3 regions of the Streptomyces sp. NPDC037301 genome follow, and region 1 is predicted to be linked to each of the others. Evidence: riboswitches for the same ligand, from Rfam matches in the RefSeq annotation. Region 1 holds a riboswitch; each other region holds the start of a gene.
What was found. A riboswitch is a leader RNA that binds a small molecule or an ion and turns the genes downstream of it on or off. The one in region 1 is predicted to bind cyclic di-AMP.
Positions count from the first base shown of each region.

Region 2: linked by a shared signal. The riboswitch ahead of ACZ7IB_RS23640 (C40 family peptidase) and the one ahead of ACZ7IB_RS13105 (M23 family metallopeptidase) in region 1 are both predicted to bind cyclic di-AMP.
Region 3: linked by a shared signal. The riboswitch ahead of ACZ7IB_RS31900 (M23 family metallopeptidase) and the one ahead of ACZ7IB_RS13105 (M23 family metallopeptidase) in region 1 are both predicted to bind cyclic di-AMP.

Region 1 covers NZ_JBVJWD010000006.1:180,792-185,693, forward strand. Annotated here, with positions in the region: gene ACZ7IB_RS13095 (tyrosine-protein phosphatase) at 1-567, opposite strand, end outside; gene ACZ7IB_RS13100 (alpha-galactosidase) at 793-2,889, shown strand; cyclic di-AMP (ydaO/yuaA leader) riboswitch at 3,186-3,342, shown strand; gene ACZ7IB_RS13105 (M23 family metallopeptidase) at 3,346-4,287, shown strand; gene ACZ7IB_RS13110 (SGNH/GDSL hydrolase family protein) at 4,477-4,902, shown strand, end outside.
Region 2 covers NZ_JBVJWD010000015.1:31,751-36,652, forward strand. Annotated here, with positions in the region: gene ACZ7IB_RS23630 (ATP-dependent Clp protease proteolytic subunit) at 1-470, shown strand, start outside; gene ACZ7IB_RS23635 (hypothetical protein) at 478-786, shown strand; cyclic di-AMP (ydaO/yuaA leader) riboswitch at 1,222-1,394, shown strand; gene ACZ7IB_RS23640 (C40 family peptidase) at 1,398-1,871, shown strand; gene ACZ7IB_RS23645 (LysE family translocator) at 1,955-2,590, opposite strand; gene ACZ7IB_RS23650 (LysR family transcriptional regulator) at 2,663-3,601, shown strand; gene ACZ7IB_RS23655 (ATP-binding protein) at 3,645-4,076, opposite strand; gene ACZ7IB_RS23660 (helix-turn-helix domain-containing protein) at 4,281-4,902, shown strand, end outside.
Region 3 covers NZ_JBVJWD010000026.1:13,027-17,928, forward strand. Annotated here, with positions in the region: gene ACZ7IB_RS31890 (M16 family metallopeptidase) at 1-1,254, shown strand, start outside; gene ACZ7IB_RS31895 (M16 family metallopeptidase) at 1,281-2,663, shown strand; cyclic di-AMP (ydaO/yuaA leader) riboswitch at 3,014-3,180, shown strand; gene ACZ7IB_RS31900 (M23 family metallopeptidase) at 3,194-3,988, shown strand; gene ACZ7IB_RS31905 (GntR family transcriptional regulator) at 4,217-4,902, shown strand, end outside.

The DNA of each region.
Region 1 (4,902 bases):
GTAGTCGGCCTCGATGGCGTCGCGCTCGACACCGACCGCGAGCAGTGACACCGCGATCGACAGACCGGCCCGGTCCTTGCCCGCCGCGCAGTGCATCAACGCGGGAACGCTGTCCTCGGCCAGGGCGTGCAGAACCCGGCTGTGCTCGGCGGTACGGTCCCGGATCATCGCGCGGTACGAGGCGATCATCCGGTTCGCTCCCTTGCCGTCGGCCAGGATCGAGCGCAGTTGGTCGAGATCGCCGTCGCGGACCATCCGCCAGAACTCGGCGCCGTCGGCGGGGTCGGAGAGCGGGATGCTCACATTCCGTACGCCCGGCAGCTCCACATCCAGGCCGTCGAGCCGGTGGTCGGCCGCATTGCGGAAGTCGAAGACCGTGTGCAGACCGAGACCGCCCAGGAAGGCGGCGTCCTCGGCGGTGGCGTGGGCGAGGTGACCACTGCGGAAGAGCCGTCCGTACCGCACCTGCCGGCCGTCCGCGGTGGGCAGCCCGCCCACATCGCGGAAGTTGCGGACACCCGCCAGCTCGGGTTCCGTCGACGGGATCTGCGGCAACTGCTGCGTCACGGTGACTCCTGGAGTGTCTGGCGCCGGCGCGAGTCGCCGACAAGGCCACTCCCGCGACGATACGACATTGATTCCTCGGGCAATCATCTTGGTCATTTCTTGTCGATACTTCCGCGAACTCCGGTACTCCTGCGGCGAATCCGCCCGGTGAATTCCTTGCAAGGTCGTTGCCCACCCACCGGCAATGGTCGATGATGTGCGGAACTGTTGGAATGTGGGGATGCGATGATCGAGACTGGCGCCAAGGGCCGGACCTGGCTGCTCACCGGGGCGAGCAGCAGCTACGCACTGCGACTCACCGAGCGGGACGAACTGGTCCATCTGCACTGGGGGCCGCGGATCCCCCTTGCTGCGGCCGAGACCCTGGCTGCAGCACCGGAGCCACCCTTCAGGGGCTTCGAGTCACAGCTCGACGGCCGCGAGGAGTACCCCGTGGAGGGCGGCGCCCGGTTCGTCCGCCCGGCCCTCTCGGTACGCACCCCCGAGGTCCGCGGCACCGAGTGGGCCTTTGCCGACGCCACGGTGGACGGAGACGAACTCCGTATCGGATTCACCGACTCCGTGCACCGGCTCGTCCTCACCCTGCACTACCGGATGCGGGACGACTCCGATGTGATCGAGCGCTGGGCCACCGTCGCCCACGCGGGGCCGGACGGTCCGCCGCTGGAACTGCTGCGCGCCGACGCGGCAGCCTGGTCGCTGCCCGCCCGCGACGGCTGGCGGCTGAGCCGGCTGCACGGACGCTGGGCGGCGGAGTCGCAGCTTGCACGGGTGGAGCTGACGTACGGCGAGAGCGTCATCTCCAGCAGGCGCGGCCACACCGGGCACCAGTACCTGCCGTGGGTCGCACTCGACGCCGACGGTGCGGCGACCGAGGAGGGCGGCGAGGTGTACGGCTGTGCGCTCGGCTGGTCCGGGTCGTGGCGGATTTCCGTACAGCAGCTCCCCGATGGGCTCGTACAGATCACCGGCGGCGCCGGCTACGACGACTCGGGGCTGCTGCTGCTCGCGCCGGGGGAGTCGTACACCACCCCCGTCTTTGCCGGTCTGTGGAGTGCGGAGGGGTTCGGCGGGGCGAGCCGGGCCTGGCACGCCTGGCAGCTGGCCCATGTGATCCCGGACGCACAGAGCCTGCGGCCGGTGCTCTACAACTCCTGGGAGGCGACCGGCTTCGACATCTCGCAGGAGCAGCAGCGCGCCCTCGCCGAGCGCGCCGCCGCGATGGGCGTCGAGCTGTTCGTCGTGGACGACGCGTGGTTCGGGCAGCGCACCAGCGACCGAGCCGGGCTCGGCGACTGGACGCCGAATCCGGACCGCTTTCCCGGCGGACTGAAGCCGCTCGCCGACGAAGTGCACGGACTCGGCATGCAGTTCGGTATCTGGGTCGAGCCGGAAATGGTCAATGCCGACAGCGATCTCTATCGCGCGCACCCCGACTGGGTGCAGCATTTCCCTGGGCGGGCGCGGACCGAGTTCCGCAATCAAATGGTGCTCAATCTGGCCCGCACCGATGTGCAGGACTATCTGTGGGAGCAACTGGACACACTGCTCTCCAGTGCGCCCGTCGACTATGTGAAATGGGACTTCAACCGCAGCTTCACCGACGCGGGCTGGCCGGGTGAGGAGTATCAGCAGAAGCTCTGGATCGAGCACGTGGACGCCCTGTACGCGCTGATCGACCGGCTCCGTGCCGCGCACCCCTCCGTCGCCTTCGAGTCCTGCTCGGGCGGCGGCGGCAGGATCGACCTGGGGATTCTGTCCCGTACGGACCAGGTATGGACCTCCGACAACACCGACCCGCTCGACCGCCTCACCATCCAGGAGGGCTTCGGTCAGATCCATCCGGCCCGGGTGATGGCCGCCTGGGTCACCGACAGCCCGAACGTCCAGCTCAACGACAGGGCCAGCTCACTGCGGTTCCGTTTCGTGAGCGCGATGGCCGGTGTGCTCGGGGTCGGCGGGGACCTCGCCGACTGGAGCGAGGAGGAGTTGGCCGAGGCGCGGAACTGGGTGGATCTCTACAAGGAGATCCGGCCGGTGGTGCAGCACGGTGCGCTGTACCGGCTGCGCGCCCCGCGCGGCGGACTCAGCGCGGTCCAGTACGTCCACGGGGACGAGACCGTGCTCCTGATGTGGCTGGAGGCACAGAGGTACGGGGAGCGGCCCCCGGCCCTGCGGCTGCGCGGGATCGACCCCGCAGCGACGTACACCTGCCTGGACACGGGGGTGGTGCACCACGGTTCGGTACTGCTGCACCAGGGGCTGCACACCGGGCTTCGGGGGGATCTCGACGCGCGGGTGCTGAGGCTCCGACGCGAATGACGGGCGCGACATGTCCGTAATCAGTGCATTTAGCTCAATACGCCCCGCTTCTACGGGAGATGGTCGCCCTCTCGTGAGCGGAATCATATCCGTGACGGTGTGTGCTGGCGGGGCAGTCGGGTATTCCGTGCGCGGCGCGGAAAGACAAGATTCTTGATCCACGGAGTGTGACCAGAATTCCGCGCCGATTTCCGAGCGCGGATTCCGGTACGGAACCAGTGGGTTGTTATCGCCGTCCCGACTCGCTTACGGTCACCGTCAATCCGGACGGACCGCCTAATCCTGCCGCCGCCCGGAATTCGCACCCACTCATCGCGTGGCAGGAGCGGGGGAACCAGGTAGGCCGCCGATCGGAGAAATCCGGCCGGCTAGGGGTGAAGCCGCGCTCAGTGCGGCCGGGCATCTCCAGCCCGAACCCGACAGCTCACCTCGCAGGCGCCGGAGAGGAAGCACGTCATGCCCATATCGGGTAAGCATCGTCGTACGAAGTCCAGCGCCATCGCCCGCGGCATCGCCGCCGCAGGCGCCGGTGGTGCCGTCATCGCACTGCCGCTGCTCGGCGCCACCGGTGCCCAGGCCGCGCCGCAGTCGGCCCCGACCGCCGCGCCGCAGTCGGCCTCCGCCGCCACGCACGCCGCCCCGGCCAAGCCGGTCGCGCAGAAGCAGGCCGCCACCACGACGTACTCCGTCGTCTCCGGCGACTACCTGTCGAAGATCGCCACCGAGTACAAGGTCGAGGGCGGTTGGCAGAAGCTGTACCAGAACAACCGCAAGGTCGTCGGTGAAGACCCCAGCCTGATCTTCCCGGGCATGAAGCTGACGCTCGGCGGCAAGGAGTCGGGCCACGCCGCGTCCACCGGCGCCGGCGCGGGCGCGGCCCTCCCGTCGAAGGCCCCCTCGGTGCCCTCGTCGGTCGTGGAGAAGTCCGCCCCGGCCAAGGCCTCGACGGTCACGGAATCCAAGACCTCCGCCCCGGCAGGCCAGAGCAACAGTTCCGGCTACACCCACCCGGTCCCCGGCAACCACACCACCGGATACCGCGCCTCCGGCTCCAACTGGTCCAGCGGCAGCCACACCGGCATCGACTTCCCCGTCTTCACCGGCACCGGCGTGAAGACCATCACCTCCGGCACCGTCGTCACCGCCGGCTGGGGCGGCGCGTACGGCAACCAGGTCGTCATCAAGCACGCCGACGGCCACTACTCGCAGTACGGCCACCTGTCCTCGATCTCCGTCTCCGCAGGCCAGACCGTGAGCACCGGTCAGCAGATCGGCCTCTCCGGCGCCACCGGCAACGCCACCGGCCCGCACCTGCACTTCGAGGTCCGCACGGGCCCGGCGTACGGCTCGGACATCGACCCGATCGCCTACCTGGCTTCGCACGGCATCTACGTCTGAGCCGAACGGCCGGGCAGTTGAGCGACAAGGCATGACCTGAGCAACACAGAAGGGGCGGTGCGCGACGGCGCACCGTCCCTTCTGCTTATTCCCCCTTTACCAAAACCTGACCGGGTGGTCTATCTCACCACCCGTCAACCCCTTATTACGGTCGCGTAGGTCACATTCGGCGGTGCAGGATGAGCGTTTGTGGCAGACGATTCGAGAAAAAATCAACGTGGCGTCATCAACCGACATGGCGTCATCGGGTCGTACGCAGCGATTGGCGACAGCTTCACCGAGGGAGTCGGCGACCCCGGCCCGGACGGAACCTTCGTCGGCTGGGCGGACCGTTTCGCGGTACTTCTCGCGGACCAGCTCCCGGACCCCGATGCGGGGACGGGCACCGAAGGCTCCGCTCACGGGAATTTCAGGTACGCCAATCTCGCCGTACGCGGACGCCTCCTCGACCAGATCGTCGAGGAGCAGGTGCCGCGCGCCAAGGAGCTCGCACCCGATCTGGTGAGCTTCTGCGCGGGCGGCAACGACATCATCAGGCCCGGCACCGACCCCGACGACGTGGCCGAGCGCTTCGAGCGCGCGGTCGCCGAGCTGACCGAATCGGTCGGCACCGTC
Region 2 (4,902 bases), on a different contig from region 1:
ATCTGGAACACGACGCCCCTGACCGGCCCATCTCGCTCTACATCAACTCCCCCGGCGGCTCGTTCGGTGCCATGTCCGCGGTCTACGACACGATGCAGTACCTCACCTGCGAGGTGGAGACCTACTGCCTCGGCCAGGCCGGTTCCTGCGCGTCCGCACTGCTCGCCGCAGGCGCTCCCGGCCGGCGGCACGCACTGCCCGGCGCCAGGGTCGTCGTGCAGCAGCCCGGGCTCACCGAGCCGGTTCAGGGCCAGCCTTCCGATCTGGAGATCGAGGCACAGGAATTGGAACGGGTCCGCGAGATGATCACCACACTGTTGGCCCGTCACACGGGCCGCAGCGCAGAGCAGATCGCCACCGACATCGAGCGCGACCTCATCCTCGACGCGGCGGGCGCCAAGGCGTACGGTCTGGTGGACCACATCATGGAGACCCGGAAGTCGTCACTCCCGCCGCACAGCGCGAGGTGAACGCCCGATGCAGCCACCGGAGTTGCCGCCGCTCCCCGCACTGACGCGCGCGGAGGGGGAGTTCATCGACTGCTACCTCGAAGTCCTGGACCAACTGGGCCGGATCAACCCGGCACGCGGCAGCGACACCTACGGCGCACTGCGCGCCGCACAGGCACTGGCCTCACGGGCGGGCGCGCTGCGGGATGCCCTCGCATTGATGCATGAGCGCGGCGAGGCGCAGATCCACGCCGCCACCTTGGCGCGGGCGCTGCGCGTACTGGACGGGGAACGGCGGGCCGGACGCGTCACCGTACCCCCCGCTCAGACGAGTTGAGCAGCCCACTTCGTCTCCCACCCCGGCCGGCTCCGGCCAACTCCCCCTGCCCTCACCTCCGACGGGGTTTGCTCAACTCACTCCGTCCCCGACTCCGACGGACTTCGCTCAACTCCCCTGCGCGACACGCCCGGCAGGCACATCAAAATTCCTAGCTCGTTCGGCGTAGGGATTCCCCCTCACGGGCGATATCTCAACTTGCGTTTTCTGCGAGAACAGTGATCGGAATCCCTCCCTCCATCCCTGGTGCGAGACCGGTCCGAGTGACCTGCACGGTCTTCGAAATCACCAGCCCCACCCAAACGGGCCATTCGTGAGGAGACTCACATATCGTCGCTTTCACTCGGAAATCCGGCAGTCGGTGCGTCAAGATCCCTGGGACGACAAGCCCCCGCCACCGCGACGGGGCGGTCCGGGCGGACGCCGAGTCCTGCCGCCGTCCGGATGCCTGGTCGACAGAAGTGGATCGGCAGGAGTGGAGGACCCGAGCACAACGGGTCGACCGGAACACCGGTCGACCCTCGGGGTGAAGCCGCCGAGCGCGGCCGGGCAACTTCGCCAGCCCGAACCCGACAGGTCATCCTTCACAGGCGGCTGACGAAGGGTTGCGCATGGCTGCGCAGGTTCATGTCCCGTCTCTGCTCGCCCGGGCCGGCACGGCCTCGGTTCTGACACTGGCCGCCGTCGGCGGCACCATGCTTGCCCCGGGCGCCACGCCCCAAGCCCAGGCAGCGGCACTCTCGATGAAGGCACTCAACATCGCCGCGTCGAAGAAGGGATCGCCGTACGGGTGGGGGGCCACCGGCCCCAACCGCTTCGACTGCTCGGGTCTGACGGTCTATTCGTTCAAAAAGGCGGGCAAGAAGCTCCCCCGCACGGCCCAGCAGCAGTACAACAAGACCCGCCATATCTCGGCCTCGCACAGGCAACGCGGCGATCTGGTCTTCTTCCATTACGGCCGCAGCATCTACCACGTGGGGATCTACGCCGGTAAGGGCAGGATCTGGCACTCGCCGAGGACCGGCGCGGTGGTCCGGCTGGAGAAGATCTGGACGAAGAGCGTCTATTACGGGCGGGTCCGCTGATGCCTGTCCGGCGCATCAGGCCCGCGCCCCCGGCCGTGATCCACCGGACAGGCCCGGGTCTCCGCCGCTGACCCGCTCGTTCCTCAGTGCAGCAGGGAGCCGGACACCAGCACCAGCCCCAGACCGGTGAGCGCCGCGCCGCTGCCGCCCTCGATGGCGCGGGCGGTACGCGGCCGGCGCAGCCACCGGCCCAGCCGGTCCACCAGGAGGGCCACGGCGGGAAACCAGATCAGCGCAAGCAGCACCACGATCATTGCGAGCAACAAGGTCCTCGGGAGCGGCGGCTGCCCGTCGGGAACGAACTGCGGCAGCAGACTCAGGAAGAGCACCGGCGCCTTGGGATTCAGGGCGTTGGTGAGGAAGCCCTGGCGCAGTGCGCGTACCGTTCCCTGCCCTGCTGGTTCGCCCTCGGCCTCGCCCGCCCTGCCCGTGGTGCGGCGCCGAGCCGCGTACAGGGCACTGATGCCGAGACAGAGGACGTAGGCCCCGCCGAGCAGCTGAACGGTGCGGAACAGTACGGGCAGCGTCACCAGCACAGCGGCAAGCCCGGCGACGGCCAGCGCGGTGTGCACGAGGAGTCCACCGGCAACACCGAGCGCGCTCGCCACCCCCGCTGACCGGGAGGCGAGCGCGTTGCGTACGACGACGGTGAAGTCCGCGCCCGGCAGCGCGACCATTCCAGCGGCGACCCCGGTGAAGGCGATCAATTGTGCGTCCATGGGTCCACCCTGGCCCGGCAGAGCCTTTAGCGTGTACTTGCAATCTTCTGGGTCTGCCAAAAGGAACGCTTAATGTACGACCCGACACGGCTCGCGGCGCTGGTGGCGGTCGCGGAAGCCGGATCGATCACCCGGGCCGCCGCCCGACTCGGCTACACTGCGCCCGCGCTCTCCCAGCAGATCGCCAAGCTGGAGCGGGAGGCGGGCGCTGCACTGCTGGTGCGCCACCGCCGAGGGGCCCGCCTCACGGCCGCCGGTGAACTGCTGGTCGGACGCGCACGGCGGATCCTCGACGAGATGGACCTGGCCCGCCACGAACTGGCCCGTCTCTCCGGACTCTCCGGCGGACGCCTCCGGGTCGGCACGTTCACCACCGCGGGCATCCATCTGTTGCCGCCGGTGCTGAGCGCCTTCCGTCGCGCCCACCCGGATGTGGAACTGGCGGTCACCGAGTACGAGCCGCCGGACGGGGTCGCGGCGGTGGCCGCGGGCGAGGCCGATCTTGCGCTGACCCATGTGTACGAGCCGGCTGCCGCAGCGGCCTGGCCCTCCGGGGTATTCGCCGAACCGCTGCTGGTCGAGGAACTGGTCCTGATCACGGCGGTCGGGCAGATGCTGTCCGAAGGCACCGGGAGACTGCCGGTGACAGAACTTGCGGGGCGGCCGCTGATCAGCAGTGCGCCGACGCATCCACCGCGCCGCGGGGTGGAGCAGGCGTTGGCCGAAGCAGGGGCGACGCCCGCCGTGGTCTGCGAGTCGCCCGGCTACGCGCTGGTGTGTGCGCTGGTCAGCGCGGGCATCGGAATGGCGGTCGTACCGGAGATGGTTGCCGCGATGTCGTCGACGCCGTTGTCCGTGCGGCGGCTGGAGCCCGCTTCGTTCCGGCGGACGATCTCGATGGTGCACCGCGGCGACCGGGCGAGCGCCGCGGCGGCAACACTCCAGGCACTGTTGCGCAGTGGGTTCGGGCGGGCGGCCTCGGCGCAGCGGCCGGGCGGCGAGGGCGGGTGATCACGCGATCGGGAGACGGGGAGGCGGCGGATCGAAGGGTCGGTCAGCTCTGCACGGGGATGCTCCACGGGAGCGCGATCCAGACCGTCTTGCCGCCGTCGGCAGTGGGGGTGACGGTGAGCCGGCCCCCGCACTCCTTGGCCAGACAGCGAATGATCACCATGCCGCGTCCGTTGTCCTGCTGAACGGCGGCGGGCAGCCGCCGAGGCCAGCGCGGGTGACTGTCCGTCACACCCAGATGCAGCTGTTCCTCCCGCTCCAGCCTCAGGTCCACGGTGAAGGTGGGCGACTGGCCGAAGGTGTGCTGGACGGCGTTGGTCACGAGTTCCGAGACGATCAGTCGGATACTGTCGGCGAACTCCGTGTCGATGGCCAGACCCCATTCGGTCAGCACCCTTGCCACATATCTCCGGGCCGACGAGACCGAGACCGGATCGCTCGGCAGAGTGACGCTTGCTTCCTGGTGGTCTGCCATGGCGAGCCGTCCCTTTCCCACTTGGACCGACCCGCGACCGGTCCCGGTTGTGCTTCGCGCCAGATTGCCACTGATGCTGCCCTCTGTGACGGCGATCCACCAAGATATGCATATATCTGTCGCTCAATGCGGTGAACTCTGCCACGCAAGACCGTATGCGGGCGTCACACTGTCCGCTCGGCAGAAGAGGGAGGGAGGCCGCAGATGCAGCACGGCCCTGCGGTGAGGCGCCGCAAGCTCGGGGAGGAGCTCCGGAGCCTGCGCCATGCGTCCGGACTGACGAGCCGGGACGCCGCGCGAATGCTCGGCTGGCACCAGTCGAAGGTGAGCCGGATCGAGACCGGTGTCAGTGGGGTGCGGCCGGTCGATGTGACCCGGCTGCTGGACGCGTACGGCGTGGACGACACGCAGCTGCGGACGCTCCTGGCGGCGCTGGCGGGTTCGGCGGGCGGTGGCGGGACCGGGTGGTGGCATGCCTATCGCGGTCTGATCCCGCCGCAGTACCGCGACTTCATCAGTCTGGAGTCCCAGGCGCGGACCGCGCGGACCCTGGAGACCTCGGTGGTACCGGGTCTCCTGCAGACGGCCGACTACGCACGTGCGGTGACCCGGGCCTCGCTGGACGGACTACCCGCCGGCCAGCTGGACTCGCTGGTGGAGGTGCGGCTCGCCCGGCAGGGGGTGCTGCGGACCGATCCGCCGCTGCGACTGAGCGCGGTGCTCGACGAGGCGGTGCTCCGGCGCGAGGTCGGTGGGCGCCGGGTGATGAGAGACCAGCTGCGCCATCTGACTCGCGTGGCTCAACTACCCCATGTAGAGCTTCAGT
Region 3 (4,902 bases), on a different contig from region 1:
CTCTGGTACGACGTCGGCTCGCGCCACGAGGTCAAGGGACGCACAGGTCTGGCTCACCTCTTCGAGCACCTGATGTTCCAGGGCTCCGGCCAGGTCAAGGGGAACGGACACTTCGAGCTGGTGCAGGGAGCCGGCGGTTCGCTCAACGGGACCACCAGCTTCGAGCGCACCAACTACTTCGAGACGATGCCCACGCACCAGCTGGAACTGGCTCTCTGGCTCGAGGCCGACCGGATGGGCTCGCTGCTCGCCGCGCTCGACGAGGAGTCCATGGAGAACCAGCGCGACGTCGTCAAGAACGAGCGCCGCCAGCGCTATGACAACGTCCCCTACGGCACGGCGTTCGAGAAGCTGACGGCACTGGCCTACCCCGAGGGCCACCCGTACCACCACACGCCGATCGGCTCGATGGCGGACCTGGACGCCGCGACCCTTGAGGACGCCCGCGCCTTCTTCCGTACGTACTACGCGCCCAACAACGCGGTGCTCTCGGTCGTCGGCGACATCGACCCCGAGCAGACCCTCGCCTGGATCGAGAAGTACTTCGGCTCCATCCCGTCCCACGACGGCAAGCAGCCGCCGCGTGATGGCACGCTCCCCGAGATCATCGGCGAGCAGCTGCGCGAAGAGGTGCGCGAGGAGGTTCCGGCGCGCGCGCTGATGGCCGCCTACCGGCTGCCGCACGACGGCACCCGTGAGTGCGACGCGGCAGACCTCGCGCTGACCGTGCTCGGCGGGGGCGAGTCGTCGCGACTGCACAACCGTCTGGTCCGCCGTGACCGTACGGCCGTGGCTGCCGGATTCGGACTGCTGCGCCTGGCCGGCGCGCCCTCGCTCGGCTGGCTGGACGTCAAGACGTCCGGCGGCGTCGAGGTGCCGCAGATCGAGGCCGCGGTCGACGAGGAGCTCGCCCGGTTCGCCGCCGAGGGCCCCACGCCCGAGGAAATGGAGCGTGCGCAGGCCCAGTTGGAACGCGAGTGGCTGGACCGGCTCGGTACGGTCGCGGGCCGCGCCGACGAACTCTGCCGGTTCGCCGTGCTGTTCGGCGACCCGCAGCTCGCCCTGACCGCAGTCCAGCGCGTGCTGGATGTCACCGCGGAAGAGGTTCAGGCGGCCGCCGAGGCCCAGCTGCGCCCCGACAACCGCGCGGTGCTGGTCTACGAGCCGGTCGAATCGGCCGAGCCCGCGGACACAGCGGACACCGATGAGACCGAAGCCGACGACACCGACGCGCACGAAGGAGCGGACAAGTGACCGACGCTGCCGCGACTGGAGTTTCGATGCAGTACCACCCGCAGCCGGCCCCCGGCCTCGCCCGTCCCTGGGCCTTTCCCGCGCCGGAGCGCGGCGCCCTGCCCAACGGCCTCACGGTGCTGCGCTGCCACCGCCCCGGCCAGCAGGTCGTGGCGGTCGAGATCTTCCTCGACGCCCCGCTGGACGCCGAGCCCGAGGGCCTCGACGGCGTGGCCACGATCATGTCGCGGGCACTGTCCGAGGGCACCGACAAGCACACCGCCGAGGAGTTCGCCGCCGAGCTGGAGCGCTGCGGCGCCACCCTCGACGCGCACGCCGACCACCCCGGCGTCCGGGTCTCCCTGGAGGTCCCGGCCTCCCGGCTGACCAAGGCGCTCGCGCTGGTCGCCGAGGCGCTGCGGGCGCCTGCCTTCGCCGACAGCGAGATCGAACGGCTGGTACGCAACCGGCTCGACGAGATCCCGCACGAGCAGGCCAACCCGGCCCGGCGCGCCGCCAAGCAGCTCTCCAAGGAGCTCTTCCCGGCCGCGGCGCGGATGTCGCGCCCGCGCCAGGGCAGCGAGGAGACGGTGGAGCGGATCGACTCGGCGGCTGTGCGTGCCTTCTTCGACGCCCACGTCCGGCCGTCCACCGCGACCGCCGTGGTCGTCGGTGACCTCACCGGCATCGACCTGGACGCCCTGCTCGCCGACACTCTCGGTGACTGGTCGGGAGACACCGCGGAGCCTCGTCCCGCCCCGCCGATCACCGCCGACGACACCGGCCGAGTGGTGGTCGTCGACCGTCCGGGCGCGGTGCAGACGCAGCTGCTGATCGGCCGGATCGGCGCCGACCGGCACGACAGCGTGTGGCCGGCCCAGGTGCTGGGCACGTACTGCCTGGGCGGCACGCTCACCTCTCGGCTGGACCGTGTGCTGCGCGAGGAGAAGGGCTACACCTACGGCGTACGGGCCTTCGCCCAGGTGCTGCGGTCGTCGGCCCCGGATTCCGCCTCGGGGGCGACCGGTGCCGCGATGCTCGCCATCAGCGGATCGGTGGACACGGAGTCCACGGGACCGGCGCTGAAGGACCTGTGGACGGTCCTGCGGACCCTGGCGGCCGAGGGGCTGACCGATGAAGAGCGTGAGACGGCCGTGCAGAACCTCGTGGGTGTCGCACCGCTGAAGTTCGAGACGGCGGCCTCGGTCGCGGGCACTCTCGCCGACCAGGTCGAGCAGCACCTCCCGGACGACTACCAGGCACAGTTGTACGCCCGGCTCGCGGAGACCGGCACGGTCGAGGCGACCGCTGCGGTGGTCAACGCCTTCCCGGGTGACCGGCTGGTCACGATCCTCGTCGGTGACGCGTCACAGATCGAGGAGCCGGTCCGGGCCCTGGGTATCGGAGAGGTGTCGGTGGTCGCCGGCTGACGGGCATACCCGTCGTGGACACCGGCCGGCCGGCCGGGCCGAGGCGGGCGACCCCCGCCCGGCCGGCCCCTTGCGTGTGACAGTCCACCGGTCGACTTTCACGTTCGACCGAGCACCGAAGGCAACGGTCGGTCCACCGATCCGTCATAGTCCGCATATCGGGACAGAAGGAAGACTCCTGTGAGTGAAATCTCGCCGGAGTCTTCCTTTTTGTTCTTTTTAGTCGAAAGGTTGCCTGTCTGCCCTGTGGGATGCGCTACAAAACGGGCTGTCCGTTTGGTGAATGCAAGTGACCCCGCTTAGCGTCGGCCGGGCTGTCCGTCACTCGTATGCCGCATCCGTGACGTACCGGGCAGTCATCGCCGAGTCCCCGTCAGGCGCGAGCCTGGGGAGCCGGGGACCCATGCAGTCCCTGGGGTGAATCGGATGCCTGAGCCCGGATGAGGTCAGGGCGTCCGTAGGAGACCTTCCTGCTCCGAACCCGTCAGCTAACCCGGTAGGCGAGAAGGAAGGAAAGGATCAGCCACTTCATGGCGTTCACCCGTGCCACCGGGAAGCATCGTGCCCCGAGTCGACTGACGCGCAGCAGCGCGAAGATCGCCGGCGTCGCCGCTCTGGCCACCACCGGCGTCATAGGCGGCATGGCCTCTCCGGCCCTCGCCGCGGACTCCTCCGTCAACGAGACCGGTCTGAACCAGGTCATCGCCATCGAGGGCGCCCTCGCCGACCAGATCGACGCCCAGGCCGACGCGCAGAAGCACCAGGCCGATGTCGCGGCGAAGGCGAAGGCGGAGGCCCAGCGGAAGGCCGAGGCCAAGAAGAAGGCCGAGGCGAAGGCCAAGGCCGACGCGAAGCGCGCGGCCGAGGCGCGCGCCGAGAAGGCCCGCGCCGCCCGGTCCGCCGAGCGCACCCGCCTGGGGTACTTCCAGCTCCCGGTCGCCGGTTCGTACGTCACCACCGGCTACAAGTCCAGCGGCTCGCTCTGGTCCTCCGGCAGCCACTCGGGCATCGACTTCCACGCCGCGTCCGGCAGCTCCGTCGTCGCCGTCGGTGCCGGCACGGTCGTCGAGGCCGGCTGGGGGGGCGCGTACGGCAACAACATCGTGCTCCGGATGACGGACGGCACGTACACGCAGTACGGCCACCTCTCCTCGATCGGCGTCTCCGTCGGCCAGAGCGTCGGCGCGGGCCAGCAGATCGGCCTCTCCGGCTCGACCGGCAACTCCACCGGCCCGCACCTTCACTTCGAGGCCCGGACCACGCCGTCGTACGGCTCCGACATGGACCCCGTCGCGTACCTGCGCGCCCACGGCGTCAACGTCTGACCGACGCTCCACCCGCAGCACCTCTTCGAAGGCCCCGGCAGCACGCCGGGGCCTTCGCCGTGTCCGGCCCGCGCGCCCGCCCGCAGTACCTGCTCCCCGAACCGTCCTGTGGCCAAAAGATATTCATGAATTTCCACCCGGCATCGGAAATGCGGCCGCATTGCAATAGAGTCGCAGAACAAGCGTCGGTCGGCCGCGTTTCGCGGGGATTAAGGCGGAGGTTCGAACATGCGTATTCCGGCGCATTCGGTATGCACGGCAATCCGTGACGACATCGTCTCCGGTGTCTTCGAACGCGGAAGCCGGCTAACCGAGGAGCTGCTGGCGCGCCGTTACGGAGTCTCCCGTGTTCCGGTACGGGAAGCGCTGCGCACCCTGGAGTCCGAGGGCTTCGTGGTCACTCGCCGGCACGCGGGCGCCTGTGTCGCCGAGCCCACCGAGCAGGAGGCCGCCGACCTCCTGGAGGTCCGGATGCTGCTGGAGCCGTTGGGCGCCGCGCGCGCCGCGCAGCGCCGCACCGAGGTGCATCTCAAGGTATTGCGCGGTCTGGTCAGGCTCGGCCAGGAGCGGGCCCGGCGGGGCGAGGGGGAGGATCTGCGCTCACTCGGCGGCTGGTTCCACGAGACGTTGGCGCAGGCCTGCGGCAGTCCCGGCCTGATCGCGCTGCTCACCCAGCTCCGCCACAAGATCGCCTGGATGTACACGGTCGAGCAGCCGGCCCGCCCGGTGGACTCCTGGGCCGAGCGCGGGGCCATTGTGGACGCGGTGGCGCGGCGTGATGCGGAACGGGCCAGGGTGCTGGCCACCCAGCACGCCGAACGGGCCGCGGCCGCGCACCGGCTGCGCCGCGTCGACCGGCCGGGCCGCCGGCCCGACGCCTCGCGCGCCGACCGGGTGAGGACTTCGCAACATTC